Regions from separate parts of the Pseudomonas sp. LB1P83 genome, predicted to be linked through region 1. Evidence: riboswitches for the same ligand, from Rfam matches in the RefSeq annotation. Region 1 holds a riboswitch; the other holds the start of a gene.

Evidence for each region. A riboswitch is a leader RNA that binds a small molecule or an ion and turns the genes downstream of it on or off. The one in region 1 is predicted to bind cobalamin.
Region 2: it holds a riboswitch for cobalamin, as region 1 does, so the genes downstream of both, ACYZTY_RS11690 (CbtB domain-containing protein) here and cobO (cob(I)yrinic acid a,c-diamide adenosyltransferase) in region 1, are expected to answer to the same signal.

Annotation. Positions count from the first base shown of each region.
Region 1 covers NZ_CM142709.1:1,542,116-1,552,646, forward strand. The annotation lists gene purM (phosphoribosylformylglycinamidine cyclo-ligase) at 1-914, opposite strand, end outside; gene ACYZTY_RS07040 (DUF2066 domain-containing protein) at 1,299-2,360, shown strand; gene ACYZTY_RS07045 (AI-2E family transporter) at 2,399-3,472, shown strand; gene hda (DnaA regulatory inactivator Hda) at 3,703-4,407, shown strand; gene ACYZTY_RS07055 (C40 family peptidase) at 4,634-5,275, shown strand; gene ACYZTY_RS07060 (C40 family peptidase) at 5,497-6,033, shown strand; gene ACYZTY_RS07065 (O-methyltransferase) at 6,049-6,702, shown strand; gene ACYZTY_RS07070 (PQQ-dependent sugar dehydrogenase) at 6,812-8,125, opposite strand; gene ACYZTY_RS07075 (hypothetical protein) at 8,194-8,790, opposite strand; cobalamin riboswitch at 8,945-9,174, shown strand; gene cobO (cob(I)yrinic acid a,c-diamide adenosyltransferase) at 9,256-9,867, shown strand; gene ACYZTY_RS07085 (cobyrinate a,c-diamide synthase) at 9,864-10,531, shown strand, end outside.
Region 2 covers NZ_CM142709.1:2,495,742-2,506,272, reverse strand. The annotation lists gene cobN (cobaltochelatase subunit CobN) at 1-1,803, opposite strand, end outside; gene cobW (cobalamin biosynthesis protein CobW) at 1,807-2,868, opposite strand; cobalamin riboswitch at 2,967-3,180, opposite strand; cobalamin riboswitch at 3,375-3,602, shown strand; gene ACYZTY_RS11690 (CbtB domain-containing protein) at 3,723-3,914, shown strand; gene ACYZTY_RS11685 (CbtA family protein) at 3,926-4,630, shown strand; gene ACYZTY_RS11680 (cobalamin biosynthesis protein) at 4,627-5,040, shown strand; gene cobM (precorrin-4 C(11)-methyltransferase) at 5,139-5,885, shown strand; gene nfuA (Fe-S biogenesis protein NfuA) at 6,058-6,642, opposite strand; partial or broken gene ACYZTY_RS11665 (acyltransferase family protein) at 6,700-6,912, opposite strand; gene ACYZTY_RS11660 (fatty acid cis/trans isomerase) at 7,151-9,448, opposite strand; gene metH (methionine synthase) at 9,604-10,531, shown strand, end outside.

The DNA.
Region 1 (10,531 bases):
ATGCCGACGCCGCAGTTCAGCACGCGGTGCATTTCGTTTTCGTCGACGTTGCCTTTCTCTTGCAGCCAGTCGAACACGGCAGGACGGGTCCAGCTCGCAACGTCAACCACCGCTTGGGCGCCTTTTGGCAGAACGCGCGGGATGTTGTCCAGCAGGCCGCCACCGGTGATGTGGGCCATGGCTTTGACGGCGCCGGTGTCCTTGATCAGCTTGAGCAACGGCTTCACGTAGATACGGGTCGGGGCCATCAGCAGGTCGGTCAGCGGTTTGCCGTCGAGCTGGATGTTTTCGATGTCGGCACCGGACACTTCGATGATCTTGCGGATCAGCGAGTAGCCGTTGGAGTGCGGGCCGGAAGACGGCAGGGCGAGCAGGGCATCGCCGGCTGCGACTTTCGAACCGTCGATGATTTCGGATTTTTCCACGACGCCGACGCAGAAGCCGGCCAGGTCGTAGTCTTCACCTTCGTACATGCCAGGCATTTCAGCGGTTTCGCCGCCGACCAGGGAGCAGCCGGACAATTCACAGCCAGCGCCGATGCCGGTCACGACCTGGGTCGCGGTTTCGACGTTGAGCTTGCCGGTGGCGTAGTAGTCGAGGAAGAACAGCGGCTCGGCGCCGCAGACCACCAGGTCGTTCACGCACATGGCTACCAGGTCGATGCCGATGCTGTCGTGCTTGTTCAGGTTCAGTGCCAGGCGCAGCTTGGTGCCCACGCCGTCGGTGCCGGAAACCAGTACAGGCTGCTTGTAGCCGGCCGGGATTTCGCAGAGGGCGCCGAAACCGCCCAGGCCGCCCATGACTTCCGGGCGCGCAGTGCGCTTGGCGACGCTCTTGATGCGTTCGACCAATGCTTCACCGGCGTCGATGTCTACACCGGCGTCCTTGTAGCTCAGGGAGGGTTGCTTGCTCATGATCCAGGCCTTTAGGGGGGATTCAGGGGTAACGACCGAGTCCAGTGGGGCCGCCGAAACGGCGTAGGCGAGAGCCTTGCGCGCTATTCCGACACTGCCCGGCTGTTGCCGGTCTGCGAAGGCGCGCGATTTTATCAGGCTTGAGGGGCAGCGGCCATCCTCACGCCGACGGCAGGGGCATATCGGCCGAAAAAAACCGTTATTGCCTGTGTTGGTCGCCTCCTCGATGGCTGTATAAGGTATCGCGATTAACCGTCTATCGTTATGACAGTGCGAAAACTTAGTCAGATCGTGGTGAATGTTTTGCGCAGGGACGTGGTCACAGCCTTGCTCGATCATCTTCATGCGGTCTGTTCCAGCCGCTCTTGTCGTCAGGAATCTTCCATGCGTTTTTTTTCCAGATTTTTGTTTGCAGGCTGTTTGTCCGTGGTCAGTCTGGCCAGTCAGGCCGAAACCGTCAAAGGCCTGTATCAAGTGCGCGAGCCTGTCAGCAGTCAGTCGGCCGAGGAACGCGATCAGGCGACACAGCGCGCGCTTGATACGCTGGTGTTGCGTCTGACCGGTGATCCCAAGGCTTCGCAAAGTCCGGGGTTGGCGGCGCTGCGCAAAGACCCGCAACAGATCATCAGCCAATACGGTTTCGACGCTGGCCCGCCGGAAGTGCTGAAAGTCGATTTCGACCCGGCCACCACCGAGCAGGCCTTGCGCCGCGCCGGGTTGTCTTTATGGGGGGCGAATCGGCCGTCGATCCTGAGTTGGTGGTTGAACGACTCCGCCGAGGGTTCGAGTCTGGTGGGAGATGGCCAAGCCAGCGCCGTGCCGTTGCGTCGTGCGGCACAACACCGTGGTCTGCCGTTGCGTCTGCCGTTGGCCGACCTGAGTGAGCAACTGGTCGCCACGGCGCCGAATCTTGAAGGCACGGATGCAGCGCCACTGCGCGGTGCATCGGACCGTTACAACGCTGACGGCTTGCTCGCGGTGCATGCCCGGGAAGAGGGCGGGCAGTGGCAGGCCAAGTGGAATTTTTGGCTCGGCGACAAGAAAGAGGCAGGCAGCGTGCAGGGCGCGGACCAGGCCGCTGTGGCCGATGCGGTGATGCTGGCAGTCAGTGAGCGTCTGGCGCCGCGATTTGTCGTCAAGCCGGGGGCTTCGGGCGAACAATTGCTGGAAGTGCAGGGCATGAACCTGGAACGCTACGCCGCCCTTGGGCGCTTGCTGGAGCCTTTTGGTGCGCGCCTGCAAAGTGTCGACGGTGAGCGCATTCTCTATCGGGTCAATGGCAGCGCCGAGCAGTTACGCTCTCAGCTGTCCCTGGCGAAGTTGCAAGAGGTGCCGGCCGGTGAGGCGCCAGCTCCGGTAGCGCCTGTGCAACCAGTGGCCGAGGGTTCGGCGCCTGTGGTGGCGCCAACGCCGGCACGGGTGCCGCAGTTGCGATTCCGTTGGTAAGGTTTTCTTTCTTTATATAGAAGCATATGGAGTGGTACATGGCCGATACGCGGCGTTGGTTCTGGTTGGGTGGAGTGGTTCTGCTCTGCGTGTTTGTCTGGTTGTTGCATCCGATCCTGACGCCTTTTCTGGTCGCGTTGCTGCTGGCCTATCTGTTCGACCCGCTGGTGGATCGGCTGGAAAGGGCCGGCCTGTCACGCACCTGGGGCGTAGTGGCGGTGTTCGCGTTGTTTACCTTGATCTTCACGACATTGCTGCTGGTGTTGGTGCCGATGCTCGCCAAGCAGCTGTTCCGTTTGTATGAGCTGGCGCCGCAGATGCTCGACTGGCTGCAGCACACCGCACTGCCGTGGGCGCAATCGAAATTTGGACTGTCGGATAATTTCTGGAAGTTCGACAAGCTCAAGGCGGCCATCAGCGAGCACATGGGCCAGACCACCGACATTGTCGGCGTGGTGCTGAGTCAGGCGACGGCTTCCGGGCTGGCGTTGATTGGCTGGCTGGCGAACCTGGTGCTGATCCCGGTGGTGAGTTTCTACCTGTTGCGGGACTGGGACGTGATGATGGCCAAGGTCCGCAGCCTGCTGCCCCGTGAAAACGAAGAGCGCGTCGTAACCCTGGCCGGTGAATGCCATGAAGTGCTGGGTGCATTCGTGCGCGGGCAGTTGCTGGTGATGGTGGCGCTGGGGGTGATCTACTCGGCGGGCCTGATGTTGATAGGGCTGGAGTTAGGGTTGCTGATCGGCATGATTGCCGGTTTGGCGGCGATCGTGCCGTACATGGGCTTTGTGATCGGGATCGGCGCGGCGTTGGTTGCCGGCCTGTTCCAGTTTGGTGGCGATCTGTATCCCATGGTCGGCATCGTTGCGGTGTTCATGGTTGGCCAGGCGCTGGAAGGCATGGTGCTGACGCCCTTGCTGGTGGGCGATCGTATCGGTCTGCACCCGGTGGCGGTGATCTTCGCCATTCTGGCCGGCGGCGAGCTGTTCGGCTTTACCGGCATATTGCTGGCGTTGCCGGTGGCGGCGGTGATCATGGTGCTGGTGCGCCATGTGCATGATTTGTATAAAGATTCGGATATCTACAGTGGTGTCGACGAACCTGAGCTATAAGGGGCGTTGAAGCCTCACGGCGGGCGGCCTGGTTTCATGCCGGGTTGGCCCGTTTCCCCCGCGCTACTGTCACATGCGCCGCCAAAGAAACTGTCATAAAATCAGGGCGTCAACGCAAACCTTTGATTTTGCTTGTGGTCTGTCGCATTGTGCGACCCGCCTCACGGGTATAAACTTCGCAAACTTTACACAGAGGCCACTAACGGTTCCTTTGGAACTGTTCAGTCAGCATGAAACCGATTCAGCTGCCCCTAGGTGTGCGTCTGCGTGATGACGCTACCTTTATCAATTACTACCCAGGCGCGAACGCCGCTGCACTCGGCTATGTCGAGCGGCTATGCGAAGCCGACGCCGGCTGGACCGAAAGCCTGATTTATCTCTGGGGCAAGGACGGGGTAGGGCGTACGCATTTGTTGCAGGCCGCCTGCCTGCGCTTCGAGCAACTGGGGGAGCCTGCGGTGTATCTGCCGCTGGCCGAGCTGCTGGATCGCGGTATCTCCATTCTCGACAACCTCGAGCAATACGAACTGGTCTGCCTCGATGATTTGCAGGCGGTGGCCGGCCGGGCGGATTGGGAAGAGGCGCTGTTCCATCTGTTCAATCGTCTGCGCGACAGCGGTCGGCGTCTGCTGATTGCTGCATCGACCTCGCCGCGCGAACTGCCGGTGAAGCTGGCTGACTTGAAGTCGCGCCTGACCCTGGCGCTGATCTTCCAGATGCGTCCGCTCTCCGACGAAGACAAATTGCGCGCCTTGCAACTGCGTGCTTCCCGTCGCGGCCTGCACCTGACCGATGAAGTCGGGCACTTTATTTTGACTCGCGGTACCCGCAGCATGAGTGCGCTTTTCGAGCTGCTTGAGCGTCTCGATCAGGCCTCCCTTCAAGCTCAGCGCAAGCTGACAATTCCTTTCCTGAAAGAAACGCTGGGCTGGTAAAAAATTCCGATAAAACCCAAGCCTGGCTTGGGTTTTGGCATATTTCAGGCGTCAGAAAATCCGCTTTCCTACAAGTTGTAGGCTGCGCAGGCGTCTAAAATGGGCTTAAGCGCTTAGATGTAAACGCGAAACCAGGAAGTCACATTAAGTTCGATTGAATTTGCAAATGAGGATGATAGCGGGCATAGTCTCGGCTTCTTTACAACTATCAGCCACGGTCGTGCCCATGCTAAAGCGCTTCGCACCCCTCGTGCCTCTCGCACTCGTTACCCTGTTGTTCGGTTGCGCTGCTCACTCTCCAGTGACCCAGCAAGAGCAACAACAGCAGGTCAAGAATTCAGTTACCGCCCAGTCTACTTCCGTTCTTTTCCAGGAAGATCTTTACCAGGACGGCTTGGCCACCGATAAAGAACTGGCAAACTTCGCCGATGGCAAGTCTTACCAGCTTCCGGTTCTGGCCGACAGCATCCTCGAGCGTGGCATGTCCCTGATCGGTACCCGTTACCGTTTCGGCGGCACCTCCGAGGCCGGTTTCGATTGCAGCGGTTTCATCGGTTATCTGTTTCGTGAAGAAGCCGGCATGAACCTGCCGCGCTCCACCCGTGAAATGATCAACGTTGACGCGCCACTTGTTTCTCGCAGCGCGCTGAAGCCGGGTGACCTGCTGTTCTTCGCCACCAATGGTCGTCGCGGTCGTGTCAGTCATGCCGGGATCTACCTGGGTGACAACCAGTTCATCCACTCCAGCAGCCGCAAAAGCGGTGGTGTCCGGGTCGATAGCCTGGGCGACAGCTACTGGAGCAAGACCTTCATCGAAGCCAAGCGCGCACTCGCTATGGCCCCGACCGTGGTCACCGCCCGCAAGTAAAACTTCAGCTTGTCGCCACGTCAGTGGCGACAAAAAGCCTCTTCGCAAGGAAGTAGGCGGACAGTTTGTAAGGCGAACTTAAAGTCTTACTTGAAGTTTGGCCGATAGCCGCTAGAATCCAGATCTATTATTGATGGCAAACCGCCTGCGTCCTGCGCAGGCGGTTTTCTTTTCTGTCTTCCCGGCAGAAAAAGCCGCAGCCAGATCAGGATGTTCTGCTAATGACGATGTCGGCCCGCCTCACCATCATGCTCTTCGCAGCCCTGCTCAGCGCTTGCGCCAGTCGCACACCGCCTCCTGCGACGGTGGTTCGCGCCCCCATTGTTTTCGGTAACCCGCAACCCTTTTCCCCCGAGGCAGAAGACGTGCTGTTCCGCGCGCTTGGCCTGGTGGGCACGCCGTATCGTTGGGGTGGTAACACGCCGGATTCGGGCTTTGATTGCAGCGGCCTGATCGGTTACGTCTACCGTGATGTCACCGGTATTTCCCTGCCGCGTACCACCCGCGAAATGATCAGCATGCAAGCGGCCAGCGTCGGCAAGGAAGGCCTGCAAACCGGTGACTTGATCTTCTTCGCCACCAATGGCGGCTCCCAGGTCAGCCATGCCGGTATCTACGTCGGTGAAGGCCGCTTCGTCCATGCGCCAGCCACTGGGGGCACGGTGAAGCTCGACAGCTTGTCGAAGGCTTACTGGCAGAAGGCTTATCTGAGCGCCAAGCGTGTTCTGCAGCCAGAGCACCTGGCGCGTAATCCCTAGTTCGCAGAGGTCGTCATGACCGCCCGCACTCTTAATCTCGACGATTCCCTGTATCAATACCTGCTCGACGTTTCCCTGAGGGAAACGCCGCTGCTCAAGCGCTTGCGCGAAGAAACCCAGGCGCTGCCCATGGCTCGCTGGCAGGTGGCGCCGGAGCAGGGGCAGTTCCTCGCGTTATTGGTCAAACTCATCGGCGCAAAACGCTTGCTGGAAGTCGGCACGTTCACTGGTTACAGCGCCTTGTGCATGGCTGCTGCGTTGCCGCAGGACGGTTCGCTGATCTGCTGTGATATCCCCGGTGACTACAACGCGATCGCACGCCGTTACTGGCAGGAAGCAGGGCTTGCCGAGCGAATTGATCTGCGTCTGGCGCCTGCGCTGGTAACCCTCGCCACGCTGGATCAGCCTGGGCAGTTCGATCTGATCTTCATTGATGCCGACAAAGCCAATTACCCCGGCTATCTGGAACACGCACTGCGCCTGCTGCGCGTCGGCGGACTGGCGGTGTTCGACAACACGCTGTGGAGCGGGCGAGTGCTTGAGCACAATCCCGAAAGTGCAGACACCCGAGCCATCCAGGCGCTCAATCGCGCCTTGAAGGATGACTCGCGTGTGGATCTGTCGTTGTTGCCGTTAGGAGATGGTTTAACTCTGTGCCGCAAACGCTGATCCTGGTAGGAGCGAGGCTTGCCCGCGAAGGCTGTAGGTCAGGCAACATCACTGTTGGATGTGCCGACGCCTTCGCGGGCAAGCCTCGCTCCTACAAGGGCGGGTGCAGCTACTTCGCGGTCGACACCCGCCACACCTTGTTCCCCACATCATCGGCAACCAGCAAATCTCCCTGCTGATCAATCACCACGCCCACCGGCCGGCCCATGGCTTTCTCATCCTCATTGAGGAAACCCGTGAGCACATCAATCGGTTGCCCGGTCGGCTTGCCGCCCGCGAACGGGACGAAAATCACTTTGTAACCACTGTGCGGCTTGCGGTTCCACGAGCCGTGCTGGCCGATGAAGGCACCTTCCTTGAACTGCGCTGGAAGCGTGGTGCCCTCGGCAAACGACAGGCCCAGCGACGCGGTATGCGGGCCGACTGCGTAGTCCGGCGCAATGGCCTTGGCCACCAGGTCGGGGTTTTGCGGCTCGACGCGAATGTCGACGTGCTGGCCGTAGTAGCTGAAGGGCCAGCCGTAAAACCCGCCATCCTTCACTGAAGTGATGTAGTCCGGCACCAGATCGCTGCCTATTTCGTCCCGCTCATTGACCGCCGTCCACAGGGCGCCGGTCTGAGGTTCCCAGGCCAGGCCGTTTGGATTGCGAATGCCCGAGGCGAAGATCCGGTGATTGCCGGTGGCGCGATCCACTTCCCAGATCGCCGCACGACCTTCTTCCTGATCCAGACCGTTTTCGCCGACGTTACTGTTGGAGCCTACCGTGACGTACAGCTTGCTGCCGTCCTTGCTGGCGATGACGTTTTTGGTCCAGTGGTGATTCAGCGTGCCACCCGGCAGATCGACCACCTTGATCGGCGGCGACTTGATCGCCGTGTCGCCGTTTTCATAGTGAAAGCGCAGCAAACGGTCGGTGTCGGCGACGTACAGGTCATTGCCGACCAGGGTCATGCCGAACGGCGAGTTGAGATTTTCCAGGAACACCGTGCGGGTTTCGGCGACGCCGTCGTGATCCTTGTCGCGCAGCAGCGTGATGCGGTTTGGGCTGGGGACGCCAGCGCCGGCACGGCCCATGACTTTCTTCATGACCCAGCCGCGAATACCTTTGCCGTCATCGGGTTTGGGTGGTGCGTTGGTTTCCGCCACCAGCACGTCGCCGTTGGGCAGCACATAGAGCCAGCGCGGATGATCGAGGCCTTCGGCAAACGCCGCCACTTGAGTCCCTGCCGCGGCGACGGGTTTCTTACCTTCAGGCCAGCCGATCGCCGGGGCGATGTTCACCGTCGGGATCAGGGTTTTATTCGGTTCTGGCAGCTTGGGCGACGGGCCTGTGCCGTCCGAGACTTGCAGGCTGGAGGTTTCACCACAGGCGGCGAGCCCTCCGGCGAGCGCGATGATGAAAACGAGCTGGGGTTTGCGCATTACTGATCTTCCCTATGAATGCATTGACGTAATCATAGAGAAGAGTAGACGTTCGATGGTTCAACCCGTCAGCCGCGGGCTTCCTTGAGCAGGACAGCGATGCCGGGATGGTAGTTGCCGGCTTCATTGCGCAGCTTGCGGTAGGCGTACGGGAAATACCAGGCTACGGCGCAGCTGGGTTCCTTTTGCAGGTCGTCGAGCATGTCCTGGAGTTCTTCCGGTGTAGCACTCTGCTGAGCTTTTTGCGGCGCAACGAACAGGCAACCGATTTTCAGGTCGCTGGCATAGCTGATCCGCTTGGCCTCGCTGGTGATCTCCTGCAGTGCCTGAGTCAGGTTCAGGCTATTGACCCGCGGCCAGCGTTGAGTGGCTTGAAGGTAGGCGCGTTGTTCGGCGGTGGCTTCAGGAGTGGCGATAAGCAGGTCGGCGCGACCGTTGCGTTCACCTTCTTCGCTCTGCTTGCGCGTCGGCGCTTGTTGCAGCGTGACCATTTCCGCCATCCAGGCCGCGGCGGAGAGCAGGCCGAGATTGGCTTTTTCGTCGTACCAGTAAGGGGTATCGTTATCGCCGCGCACGACGTTGTAGCGGTCGATACAGTCAAACCAGCGTTCCAGCACCGGCCGCAGGAATTCCAGCTTCGGATTGCTGATGATCATGCCTTGCATGTTGCTTACCCTTGTAATTGTGATGTTGGGTTATGGCGCGTTGATATCACTGCTGACAGTGTGGTGCAAGTCGGGTGTCAGAAAATTAATCGGCGGCAGTATATCGCTCGCCCGCGCTTTGTCTTCAATTGACGCTCCACCCCCAACCCTCTAACCTTCGCGGCTTGTTTCAGGTGCTCTGTGGCGGTGGCCGACAGAGTGAAACAGGGAAGCCGGTGAGTGACTACCTTCAAGCGACGAAGTGTCATGATCCCGGCGCTGCCCCCGCAACGGTAAATGAGTGAAGACTGCGCCTTGAGCCACTGTGTCGACGACATGGGAAGGCGCGCAGTCGGGCGCAAGCCGCTCGTGAGCCCGGAGACCGGCCTGATTCATCCAACGGCATCACGGTGGGCGATGCCAGGCTTCTTGCCGTCTATTCTTGTGCCTGCCCGCCGTTATCCAGCCTCAACGGAGAGCTCCCCCATGACTGATTCCCCTGATCGTGACGAACGCCATCTGGCGCGCATGCAGCGCAAAAAAGCCGTGATCGACGAACGCATTGCCAACTCGCCGAATGAGTGCGGCCTGCTGCTGGTGCTGACCGGCAACGGCAAAGGCAAGAGCAGTTCGGCGTTCGGCATGCTTGCGCGGTCCATGGGCCACGGCATGCAGTGTGGTGTGGTGCAGTTCATCAAGGGGCGCAACAGCACTGGCGAAGAATTGTTCTTCCGCCGCTTCCCGGAGCAGGTGCGTTTTCATGTGATGGGCGAGGGCTTCACCTGGGAAACCCAGGACCGCCAGCGTGACATCGCCGCTGCCGAAGCTGCTTGGGAAGTGTCCCGCGAACTGCTGCGCGATCCATCGATCGGCCTGGTGGTGCTGGATGAGCTGAACATCGCCCTCAAGCACGGTTACCTCGACCTCGATCAAATACTCACTGATCTGCAGGCGCGTCCGCCAATGCAACACGTGGTGGTCACCGGTCGCGGCGCCAAGCCGGAGATGATCGAGCTGGCCGACACGGTCACCGAAATGGGTGTGATCAAGCACGCGTTCCAGGCCGGGATCAAAGCGCAAAAAGGCGTCGAGCTGTGAAGCAACCACGTCATTGCCCGGCGGTGCTGATTGCCGCGCCGGCCTCCGGTCAGGGCAAGACCACCGTCACCGCCGCGCTGGCCCGTTTGCATCGCAATCAGGGGCGCAAGGTTCGCGTGTTCAAGTGCGGCCCGGACTTTCTCGACCCGATGATTCTCGAGCGCGCCAGCGGTGCGCCGGTGTATCAACTGGACATGTGGATGGTCGGCGAGCAGGAAAGTCGCCGACTGTTGTGGGAAGCCGCCGGTGAAGCCGACCTGATCCTGATCGAAGGCGTCATGGGGCTGTTCGACGGCACGCCGTCCAGCGCTGACCTGGCGCGGCACTTCGGTGTGCCGGTGCTCGGTGTGATCGACGGCACGGCCATGGCGCAGACGTTCGGTGCGCTGGCGCTGGGGTTGGCGAAGTATCAGCCGGACTTGCCGTTTGCCGGTGTGTTGGCCAATCGTGTTGGCACGTTGCGTCATGCGCAATTGCTCGAAGGCAGCCTGACCGAAGGTTTGCGCTGGTACGGCGCGTTGTCGCGCGAGACCGGGATTGAACTGCCGAGTCGTCATCTCGGTCTGGTCCAGGCCAGCGAGTTGAACGATCTCGACCTGCGCCTCGATGCGGCGGCCGAATCGCTGGCCAGCAGTTGCGATGTGGCGCTGCCGCCCGCCGTGGA
Region 2 (10,531 bases), 950 kb from region 1:
CTGGGTGCGGCGCTTGGCCTGGGCGCCCTCGCCCGGGTCGTTGACGATGAATGGATAGATGTTCGGCAGCGGCCCGAGCAGCGCGTCCGGCCAGCAGTTTTCCGACAGCCCGACACCTTTGCCCGGCAGCCATTCAAGGTTGCCGTGCTTGCCAACGTGGATCACGCCGTGGGCGCCATAGGTGTTGCGCAGCCAGAAGTAGAACGCCAGGTAACCGTGGGGCGGCACCAGGTCCGGGTCGTGATACACCGCGCTCGGATCAACCTGATAACCCCGCGCCGGTTGAATACCGACAAAGGTCAGACCAAAGCGCAACCCGGCGATCATCATTCGTCCGTCACGGCACATCGGATCGCTGTCGGGCGTGCCCCAGCGCTCCAGCACGGCGTGCTGATTGGCCTCGGGCAAGGCGTTGAACATCCGCCGATAGTCGTCCAGCGCCTGGCTTTGCTGACAGGGACGCTGGTCGATCGTGTCGAGGTCGTTGCTGACGCCGCCGAGCAATTGTTGAATCAACGCAGTGCCGCTTTCCGGCAATTCGGCGGGCAACGGATAACCTTCGGTGTGCAGCGCACGCAGGATGTTCAGCGCGGCGGCCGGGGTGTCGAGGCCCACGCCATTGCCGATGCGTCCGTCGCGGGTCGGGTAGTTGGCGAGGATCAGCGCGATGCGTTTTTCGCGGTTCGGCACCCGGGCCAGATCGATCCAGCGCCGCGCCAGTTCGGCGACGAAATCCATGCGCTCCGGTTGCGCCCGATAGCACACCACGTCCGACTGACTGCGCTCGCTGCGCCACGCCAGGTCCTTGAAGCTGATCGGCCGGCTGATAATCCGCCCGTCCAGCTCCGGCAAGGCGATGTGCATTGCCAGGTCACGCGGGCCGAGGCCTTGCTCGCTGGCACGCCAGCCCGGCTCGTTGTCCTGAGCACAGATCGCCTGGATCACTGGGATGTTGCGACGAAACGGTCGCAAGTGCGGCGCTTCGGGGCTGGACTGGGCGAAGCCGGTGGTGTTGAGAATCACGCCCGCCTCGACTTCATCCAGCAGATCCTCGACCACCGTCAGGCAGCCGGGTTCTTTTAAACTGGCCAGCGCAATCGGCAAAGGGTTCAGGCCCGCGGCCTGCAAACGCTGGCAGAAAACATCGATAAAAGCGGTGTTCGCCGCCTGCAAATGCGAGCGATAAAACAGCACCGCTGCAACCGGTTGATCGGCCTGCCAGTCAGCTTGCCAATCGTGAAGGTCTGCGGGGCTTTTGTGCGGGTGGTAAATCGCCGTGCGCGGCAGGGTTTGCGGCTCGGCCCACACGTAATCGCGATCCAGCCAGCGATTGGCCAGGCAGCGGAAAAAATCCAGGGCATTGGCCATGCCGCCCTGACGCAAGAACTGCCAGAGGCGGTCGCGGTCGTTGGCAGCCACGCTGCTCAGGTCGCTGAGTTCCGGGTCCGGGCGATCATCGCCGGGCACCAGAATCAGCTGCACGCCACGCTGGGACAGCTCCACCAGACGTTCGACACCGTAACGCCAATAGGCGATGCCGCCGTGCAGCGAAATCAGTATCACCTTGGCGTGGCGCAGCACTTCGTCGACATACAGGTCGACCGACGCATGATTCTGCACCTGCATCGGGTTGGCCAGGCGCACGCTCGGGTAATCGTCCGGCAACTGTTGCGCCGCTTCGGCGAGCAGCGCCAGGCTGGAGTCACCGCTGCACAGGATCACCAGCTCGGCGGGGGTTTGTCCAAGGTCGGCAATGTTGTCATCCGACACGAAACCGCCGGGCTGGGTCCTGAGCAGGTGCATGGCTTAAGCGCTGAGCGCAGCGCGCAATTGCGCTTCGATTAGAATTCCGTCCAGTTCCTGGCCGATCAATACCAGGCGCGTGGCGCGCGCTTCATCGGCGCCCCACTGACGGTCGAAATGCTTGTCGAAACGCGTGCCCACGCCCTGGATCAGCAGGCGCATCGGTTTGTTCGGGATCGCGGCGAAACCTTTGACCCGCAGGATGCCGTGCTGAACCACCAGCTGGGTCAGCGCGTCCAGCAGCAGGCTTTCGTCGGCTTGCGGCAGTTCGATGGAGATCGAATCGAAGGCGTCGTGATCGTGATCGTCTTCACCTTCGTGGTGGTGATCGTGATGGCTGTGACGACTGTCGATGTGTTCTTCGGAACCGGCACCGAGGCCGATCAGCACGTCCAGTGGCACGCGCCCGCTGCTGGCTTCGATGACTTTTACCGCTGGCGGCAGTTCTTCGGCGACTTCCAGGCGCACACGGGCCAGGTCTTCAGGGCTGATCAAGTCGGCCTTGTTGAGGATCACCAGGTCGGCGCTGGCCAGTTGGTCGGCGAACAGCTCGTGCAGCGGCGATTCGTGATCCAGGTTCGGGTCGAGTTTGCGTTGGGCATCGACCTGGTCCGGGAACGCGGCGAAGGTGCCGGCGGCGACCGCTGGGCTATCGACCACGGTGATGACCGCGTCAACGGTGCAGGCGCTGCGGATTTCCGGCCACTGGAAGGCTTGAACCAAGGGCTTTGGCAAGGCCAGGCCGGAGGTTTCGATGAGGATGTGGTCGAGGTCACCGCGACGGGCGACGAGTTCGCGCATCACCGGGAAGAATTCTTCCTGGACGGTGCAGCACAGGCAGCCGTTGGCCAATTCGTAGACGCGACCGTTGGCTTCTTCTTCAGTGCAACCGATGGAGCACTGTTTGAGGATTTCACCGTCGATGCCCAGCTCGCCAAACTCGTTGACGATCACCGCGATGCGGCGGCCCTGGGCGTTGTCGAGCATGTGCCGCAGCAAGGTGGTTTTGCCCGAGCCGAGGAAGCCGGTAACGATGGTGACGGGGAGTTTGGCCAGTGTTTTCATCGGATGCCCTTTGGCAAGGTGGCGGGCATACGGGACGACAATCGCAGCGACGGGCGCGCGCGGAAGAGTTCGCCACCGGATCACCCCGCCCGGTTGTAGTGAGAATCTGTGTCGAGGCAGGTCTCCTGGCTGACGGTGTGCCGGGCGGTTGGCCTGGCATTCGCTGCGCCTTCCCGCGAACCCGTTGGACAGGGCTTGCAGTGGCGTGGCAGCGAACATCACCGTTCACAGTTGCGGGGGCAGCCGCGGCATCGACCGCGTTCCCTTCTTAGCTTCGGCAAATGCCGAAGAACCTCGAAAGCGCAAGGCTACGCATCGCGTCGGGGCGGGTCAATGTTCAGCTTGGTTCAGTGGTGACTGTGAGGGCCTCTTCGCGGGCAAGCCTCGCTCCTACAGGACCGCGACGCCCTTGTAGGAGCGAGGCTTGCCCGCGAAGGCGTCACCTCGGTCCGGGATCTGGCATTGAGAACCCATGCCAATTGACTCCCGCGCCCCGCCCATGCTCTCCTACACGCCTTGTTACGGGTGCCCTTCACAGGGTGAAACGGGAAACCGGTGAATCATGTGCTTTACTCAAAGCCATGTCAGTCCGGTGCTGCCCCCGCAACGGTAAGCGAGCGAAGCGTCAAATCCACTGTGCCAGCAGTTCGGCATGGGAAGGTGATGCTTGCAGGTTCAGGCGCAAGCCTTGGCCCCTCGTGAGCCCGGAGACCGGCCCGCAACACAAAGTGACCTTTACGATCACTGAATAACAAACCCGCGGTGGGTGGGCGCTGTTTGAACCTCTGCGTGCCCGACTCGCAGGGGTCTTCCATGCGCTCTATTCACCCGCTGACAGACCAGAGGGAAGCGCCATGTCGATCATCAGCAGCACTAGCCACACAACGGCCAGCACCACCACGACCCTGACTCAACGCCTGACCGCTGCCGTTTGCGCATCGATCCTTGGCGCGTGCCTTGTGTATTTCGCCGGTTTCTCGCACATCGAAGCGGTCCACAACGCCGCGCACGATACCCGTCACAGCTCCGCCTTCCCGTGCCATTGAGATCTGCTGACATGATCAAGCGTATTGCGCAAACCGCAGGTTTCACTGGGCTGCTGGCCGCCCTGTTGCTGACCCTGCTGCAGAGCTTCTGGGTCGCGCCGCTGATTCTGCAGGCCGAAACCTACGAAAAATCCGAGCCTGCCGCGGTTGAAGTTCACGAACACGCCGCGGGTGTCGCCGCTCACACTCACGATGCCGAAGCCTGGGAACCGGAAGACGGCTGGCAGCGCGTTTTGTCGACCACGGGCGGCAACCTGGTGGTAGCCGTCGGCTTCGCCCTGATGCTCGCCGGTCTCTACACCTTGCGTGCACCGACCAAAACCTCGCAGGGCTTGCTCTGGGGCCTGGCCGGTTACGCGACCTTCGTGCTGGCGCCGACCCTCGGCCTGCCGCCTGAACTGCCGGGCACTGCCGCGGCCGATCTGGCCCAACGGCAACTCTGGTGGATCGGCACGGCCGCTTCCACGGCTGTCGGCATCGCGCTGATTGTGTTCAGCCGCCACTGGCTGATGAAGATTCTGGGCGTGGCCATTCTGGCCGTTCCGCACGTGATCGGCGCGCCACAACCGGAAGTGCACTCGATGCTGGCCCCGGAAGCTCTGGAAGCGCAGTTCAAAATCGCTTCGCAGCTGACCAACGTCGCATTCTGGCTGGCCCTGGGCCTGATCAGCGCGTGGTTGTTCCGCCGCAAAAACGACGGCCAATACCACGCATGACAGATACCGGCACAGCGCCGACTTTAGTGGTCGGCCTGGGCTGCCAGCGCGGCTGCCCCGCCAGCACGCTGCGGGCGTTGCTCGATCAGGCATTACAGGCGCATAAAATCGAACTTCACCAGATCAAGGCCCTGGCCAGTATCGACTTGAAGCGTGATGAACCGGGCCTGGTCGAACTCGCCGAACAACTTGGGCTAGAAGTGACGTATTTCAGCAGTGAGCAACTGCAAGGTTACAAAGCGCAGCTCAGCCATCACTCGGACATCGCGTTCGAACGCACCGGCTGCTATGGCGTGGCGGAAAGTGCAGCCCTGGCCTTGGCCGAACATCTGGCCCAGGCACCGGCGAAACTGCTGATTTGCCGACAAAAATACGCCCAGGCCACCCTGGCATTGGCCTGCGTTGCGTAAGATCCGCGATAATCCCCGCCTTCGATCATGAGCAATCTTCATCTGAAGCCTTGCCCGCGCCCTTTTTCTGACAGACTCTTTTTTCAAAGGAACGGACGATGACCGTCTACTTCATTGGCGCAGGTCCCGGCGACCCGGAACTGATCACCGTCAAAGGCCAACGGCTGATTCGCAGTTGTCCGGTGATCATCTATGCCGGCTCTTTAGTGCCCGCCGCCGTGCTGGAAGGCCATTGTGCCGAACAGGTGGTCAACAGCGCGGAATTGCATCTGGAACAGATCATCGAACTGATCAAAACCGCCCATGCCAACGGCCAGGATGTGGCGCGGGTGCATTCGGGTGATCCGAGTCTTTACGGGGCGATTGGTGAGCAGATTCGTTATCTGCGCGAACTCGGGATTGCGTTTGAAATCATTCCCGGGGTCACGGCGACCGCCGCGTGTGCGGCGCTGCTGGGGGCTGAACTGACGTTGCCAGACGTTTCACAGAGCGTGATTCTGACTCGCTACGCCGACAAGACTGCGATGCCGGCCGGAGAAGAGCTGGGGAGTCTGGCTCAGCATGGGGCGACCATGGCGATTCATTTGGGCGTGAATCACTTAGAAAAAATCCTTGCTGAGCTGCTGCCACATTACGGCGCGGACTGCCCGATCGCGGTGATTCACCGGGCGACCTGGCCGGATCAGGATTGGGTGGTGGGGACGATTGCAGACATTGCCGAAAAGGTGGCGGCGAAGGGCTTTCGGCGCACGGCGTTGATTCTGGTGGGTCGGGTGTTGGGAAGTGATCAGTTCAGCGAGTCATCGCTGTATCGCGCAGGGCATGCGCATTTGTATCGCCCATAAAGCACCTGTGGCGAGGGAGCTTGCTCCCGCTGGACCGCGAAGCGGTCCCAACATCAGCCAACGCATTCATCACGGGAAAATGCATTAGCTGCATTGCGATTGCTTCGCAATCGAGCGGGAGCAAGCTCCCTCGCCACAGTGCCGTTTTTTCATTTCGCAGCGAACACCTTACTCAGTAGTAGGCGTTTTCTTTCTGCGTGTGATCGGTCACATCGCGAACACCCTTGAGCTCGGGAATGCGCTCGAGCAAGGTGCGCTCGATACCTTCGCGAAGGGTGACGTCTGCCTGGCCGCAGCCCTGGCAACCGCCGCCGAACTTCAACACGGCGATGCCGTCCTCGACCACATCGATCAGGCTGACCTGACCGCCGTGGCTGGCCAGCCCCGGGTTGATTTCGGTTTGCAGGTAGTAGTTGATGCGCTCGTTGACCGGGCTGTCGGCGTTGACCATCGGGACTTTGGCGTTTGGTGCCTTGATCGTCAGCTGGCCGCCCATGCGGTCGGTGGCGTAGTCGACTACCGCGTCGTCCAGGAAGGCTTCGCTGAACGAATCGATGTAAGCGGTGAAGCTTTTGAGCCCCAGCGCCGTGTCTTCAGGTTTCTCTTCGCCCGGCTTGCAGTAAGCAATGCAGGTTTCGGCGTACTGGGTGCCAGGCTGGGTGATAAAGACGCGGATGCCGATACCCGGGGTGTTCTGCTTGGAGAGCAGATCAGCCAGATAATCGTGTGCGGCGTCGGTGATGGTAATAGCGGTCATGGAAACTCCTCGCAGGCTTGGGCGCAGTTTACGCCAATCATCGCGCCGTACAAAGTCCTAGTATTTTTGTCGGGAAAGAGCCGCTGCGGACTGAAGAACCGTTTCGCCGTCAATCCGGGCTTTAAGCCACTGCTAGCTGCGTTTTTCTACAAATTCGTAACTTGCCCAGGACGCCAGACCGATAGTCGCCGCGCAAACGGCGAACATCACGTAGGGATTCACGCCATAACGCTGTGCGACAAATCCACCGGCAGACAGCACCAGCACGTGACCACCGCCCAGGCCGCGGCGGCGCGCAGGGCTTGTACAGAAATCAACATTGACCGCCCTCCCGACCTATAAATGCATACCACCGCAAATTCCTGTAGGAGCGAAGCTTGCTCGCGAAGGCGATCGACCTGCCAACAATGATGCTGAATGAACCGGCCTCTTCGCGAGCAAGCTTCGCTCCTACCAGGGGGGCGGCGGTGCCTATAGAATCCGACACCGTGCAGCGTTCAAAAGTCGATCAAAGATTCTCGTACCGGTTCATGTCCAGCACGCCCTCTTCCACTGGCTCGGTTTCGTGGAGGTAGCGACTCAGGTCATGGAAGTAAAACCAGAACTGCGGATGGCTGCGGCGAATACCCCAGCGCTCGACGATTTTCTCGAAGCGGTGCGCGTCTTTGGCGTTTTCCATTGCATCAACAAATGCCGGGACCTGGTCGGCGGGAACGCTGAACATGAAATTCGGGTAGCTGCTGAGCACGCCCGGAAAAATGGTCAACGTATCAAGCCCCGGCTGATAGCGCAGCGATTCACCGAGCAGGAAGGCCACGTTGCTGTGAGCCCGGTTGCGCAGCAGGCTGTAGACCTCGCGTTTGCCGCCAGCGGTTTCGATGCGCAGCATGGTCGCTTCCGGTAGCTGATCGATGACTCTCAAACCGGCCGCCGGGCGTGAAGTCAGGCGACTCAAGGCTTGCTCGGCGCTCTGCAAGTCCGGGTCGATGTTCGGCCGCGAGCAATAAGCACCGTCGCAACGATTGATCGGATCGGGCTTGGCGTTGAGCTCCCCATAACGGGACAGCAACTGCATCGCAAAGTCGCGCTTGGGGTCTTTCTCATCCAGTCTCAGCGCCGTCGGCGTGTCGTTGTCGATGGCTTCGTAATCCAGCCACATCTTGAATTGGCCGCCGCTCTGATACCAATCGTCGAGGTAATCGTCCCGAGAATCGGCCGGCATCAGACGCAGGAAATTCTGCTCGGCGCCGTTGCGGATCAGGTCGAAGTACAGCCGCGTCTGCGCTTGGTGAGAGACGTTACCGAACACGTCGAAGTTGACCGCCAACTGATAATAGGTGCGCTCCAGCAGCGGAAAGTCAAACAACCACATTGTTTGCGGCACGTCGCCGATCAGGCCCTTGTTTACCGAAGCGCTGTCGAAATGCCGAAAGATGCTCAGCAGCGCGTTGTCATTGCCCGCCCACAGGGTCGACCAGCTCGGCGCCGGCAGCTCGGCGTAATTATCCCGGCGCAGCGCTTCGTACTCGTTGCGCTTGTTTCGGTAGTCATGCCACAGGCTGAGGACGCTGCCGACGTCGTCGTTTTGCCCCGGCATGGCCAGCAACGGCGTGGCCTGGCCGCGATAGTTCGGGTCGGTGATGTAGAGATCGTGTTCCGGCGCCTGAAACAGCGCCCAAAAGTTATCGCGGATCACATCGGTGGCGATCTGGCCGCGGCAGACCGGGCCGCGAATGAAGGTGCGTACAAAGTATTCGGCGTTATCGAGCATGAACTGATAACGCGCCTGCGCCGGGATCGCTTCGAACGTGGTGAACGGATTGGCCCGGCGCTCCGGCCCATATCCCGGCAAGGCGTTGACCTGCCAGTTACCGCTGTAAAAGAGGCTTTTGATCCGCGCCATTTTTGCCGCGCTCAGCGGATAGGTGATGTGGGTCTTGTGCACGATCACGCCCTGTACCGGCCACAAGCGGTAATACACCTGGGTGCCTGGATCATCGTTCGGACGACGTGTATTGATCAGGTCGATAGGCTGCCCGGTCGGCGTTCGCGAGCGTACCCACTGGAAGAAATGCCCCGGCTCGCCGTCCTTGAAGTAGAGATGGGCAAGGAACCAATGCTCGAACAACCAGCGGCCGACCAGGCTTTGCCGCGCCCCCCGGGCGTTGAGCAGATTTTCCCACTGCACCACCTGCAAGGCTTCCTTCGCGCTTGGGACCAGGCCTTGCTCATCGATGGGCGCACCGGAGGCAAGCCAGCGTTGCAGCGTCTGGTATTGCTGGTCGGTCAGGCCGGTGACCGCCAGCGGCATGCCTTCTTTGGGGTGGGTACTGGCGTAGCCGTTGAACTCCGCCGGCATGGCGCACATGTTTTCCCGGTTCAGGCCCAGGACGATGTCTTCCGGCAATTTGGCGTTGGGCGTTAGTGGCGTGGTGTGGCCCAGCTCCAGCATTCGCGCCATCAACGCCGCTTGGCTGCCTTGGGCGTCAAGGACCGAATAGAAGCCCTTCTGCTGCCAGGCGCGTTTTCCGAAGGCGTCATAAAACAGCCGGGTCGGCGCGGCGGCCTGGCTGCGTTCGCCGTCGTAGACCGGGGTTTTGGTCGCGCCACGCGCCACCCCTTCGCCGCTGCCCAGATTGAGCTGACAGGCGGAGTCGTAGCAGGCATGGCAGGCCACGCACTTTTCGGTGAAGATCGGCTGGATGTCCCGGCTGTAGGAAATGGCAGGGGAAATCGCGGGTTCTTGCGCAACGGCATCCCAGCTTAAAAGCAGCATAAAAATGCTGGTGATGACGCGATACGACATGTCCCTGGTCCCGATCATGGAAAAACGCCGCGATTCTACCGGTCCGGCACCTGCACCAACATGAGCGATATTCATGAAAAACCGGCGCATGCTCTAAAACCGCACAGGTTTGCTATCATCCCGGCCCTTCGTCATGGTCTTTCCGAGTAGTCCCAATGTCCGATCGCAGTGTTCGCCTTCAAGCTCTCAAGCACGCCCTCAAAGAGCGCATCCTGATTCTCGATGGCGGTATGGGCACGATGATCCAGAGCTACAAGCTCGAAGAGCAGGATTACCGCGGCAAACGCTTCGCTGACTGGCCGAGCGACGTCAAAGGCAACAACGACCTGTTGGTGCTGACCCGCCCGGACGTGATTGGCGGTATCGAGAAAGCCTACCTGGATGCCGGCGCCGACATTCTGGAAACCAACACCTTCAACGCCACCCGGATTTCCATGGCCGATTACGGCATGGAAGAACTGGCCTACGAACTGAACGTAGAAGGTGCCCGCCTGGCGCGCAAGGTCGCCGATGCGAAAACCCACGAGAACCCGGACAAGCCGCGCTTCGTCGCCGGCGTGCTCGGTCCGACCAGCCGCACCTGCTCGCTGTCACCGGACGTGAACAACCCCGGCTACCGCAACGTGACCTTCGATGAACTGGTGGAAAACTACACCGAGGCCACCAAAGGCCTGATCGAAGGCGGCGCCGACCTGATCCTGATTGAAACCATCTTCGACACCTTGAACGCCAAAGCCGCGATCTTCGCCGTGCAAGGGGTTTACGAAGAACTGGGCGTCGAACTGCCGATCATGATTTCCGGCACCATCACCGACGCCTCCGGCCGTACCCTGTCGGGCCAGACCACCGAAGCGTTCTGGAACTCGGTGGCCCACGCCAAACCGATTTCCGTCGGCCTGAACTGCGCCCTCGGCGCCAGCGAATTGCGTCCGTACCTGGAAGAGCTGTCGAACAAGGCCGGCACCCACGTCTCGGCGCACCCGAACGCCGGCCTGCCGAACGAATTCGGCGAGTACGACGAACTGCCGTCGGAAACCGCCAAGGTCATCGAAGAATTCGCCCAGAGCGGCTTCCTCAACATCG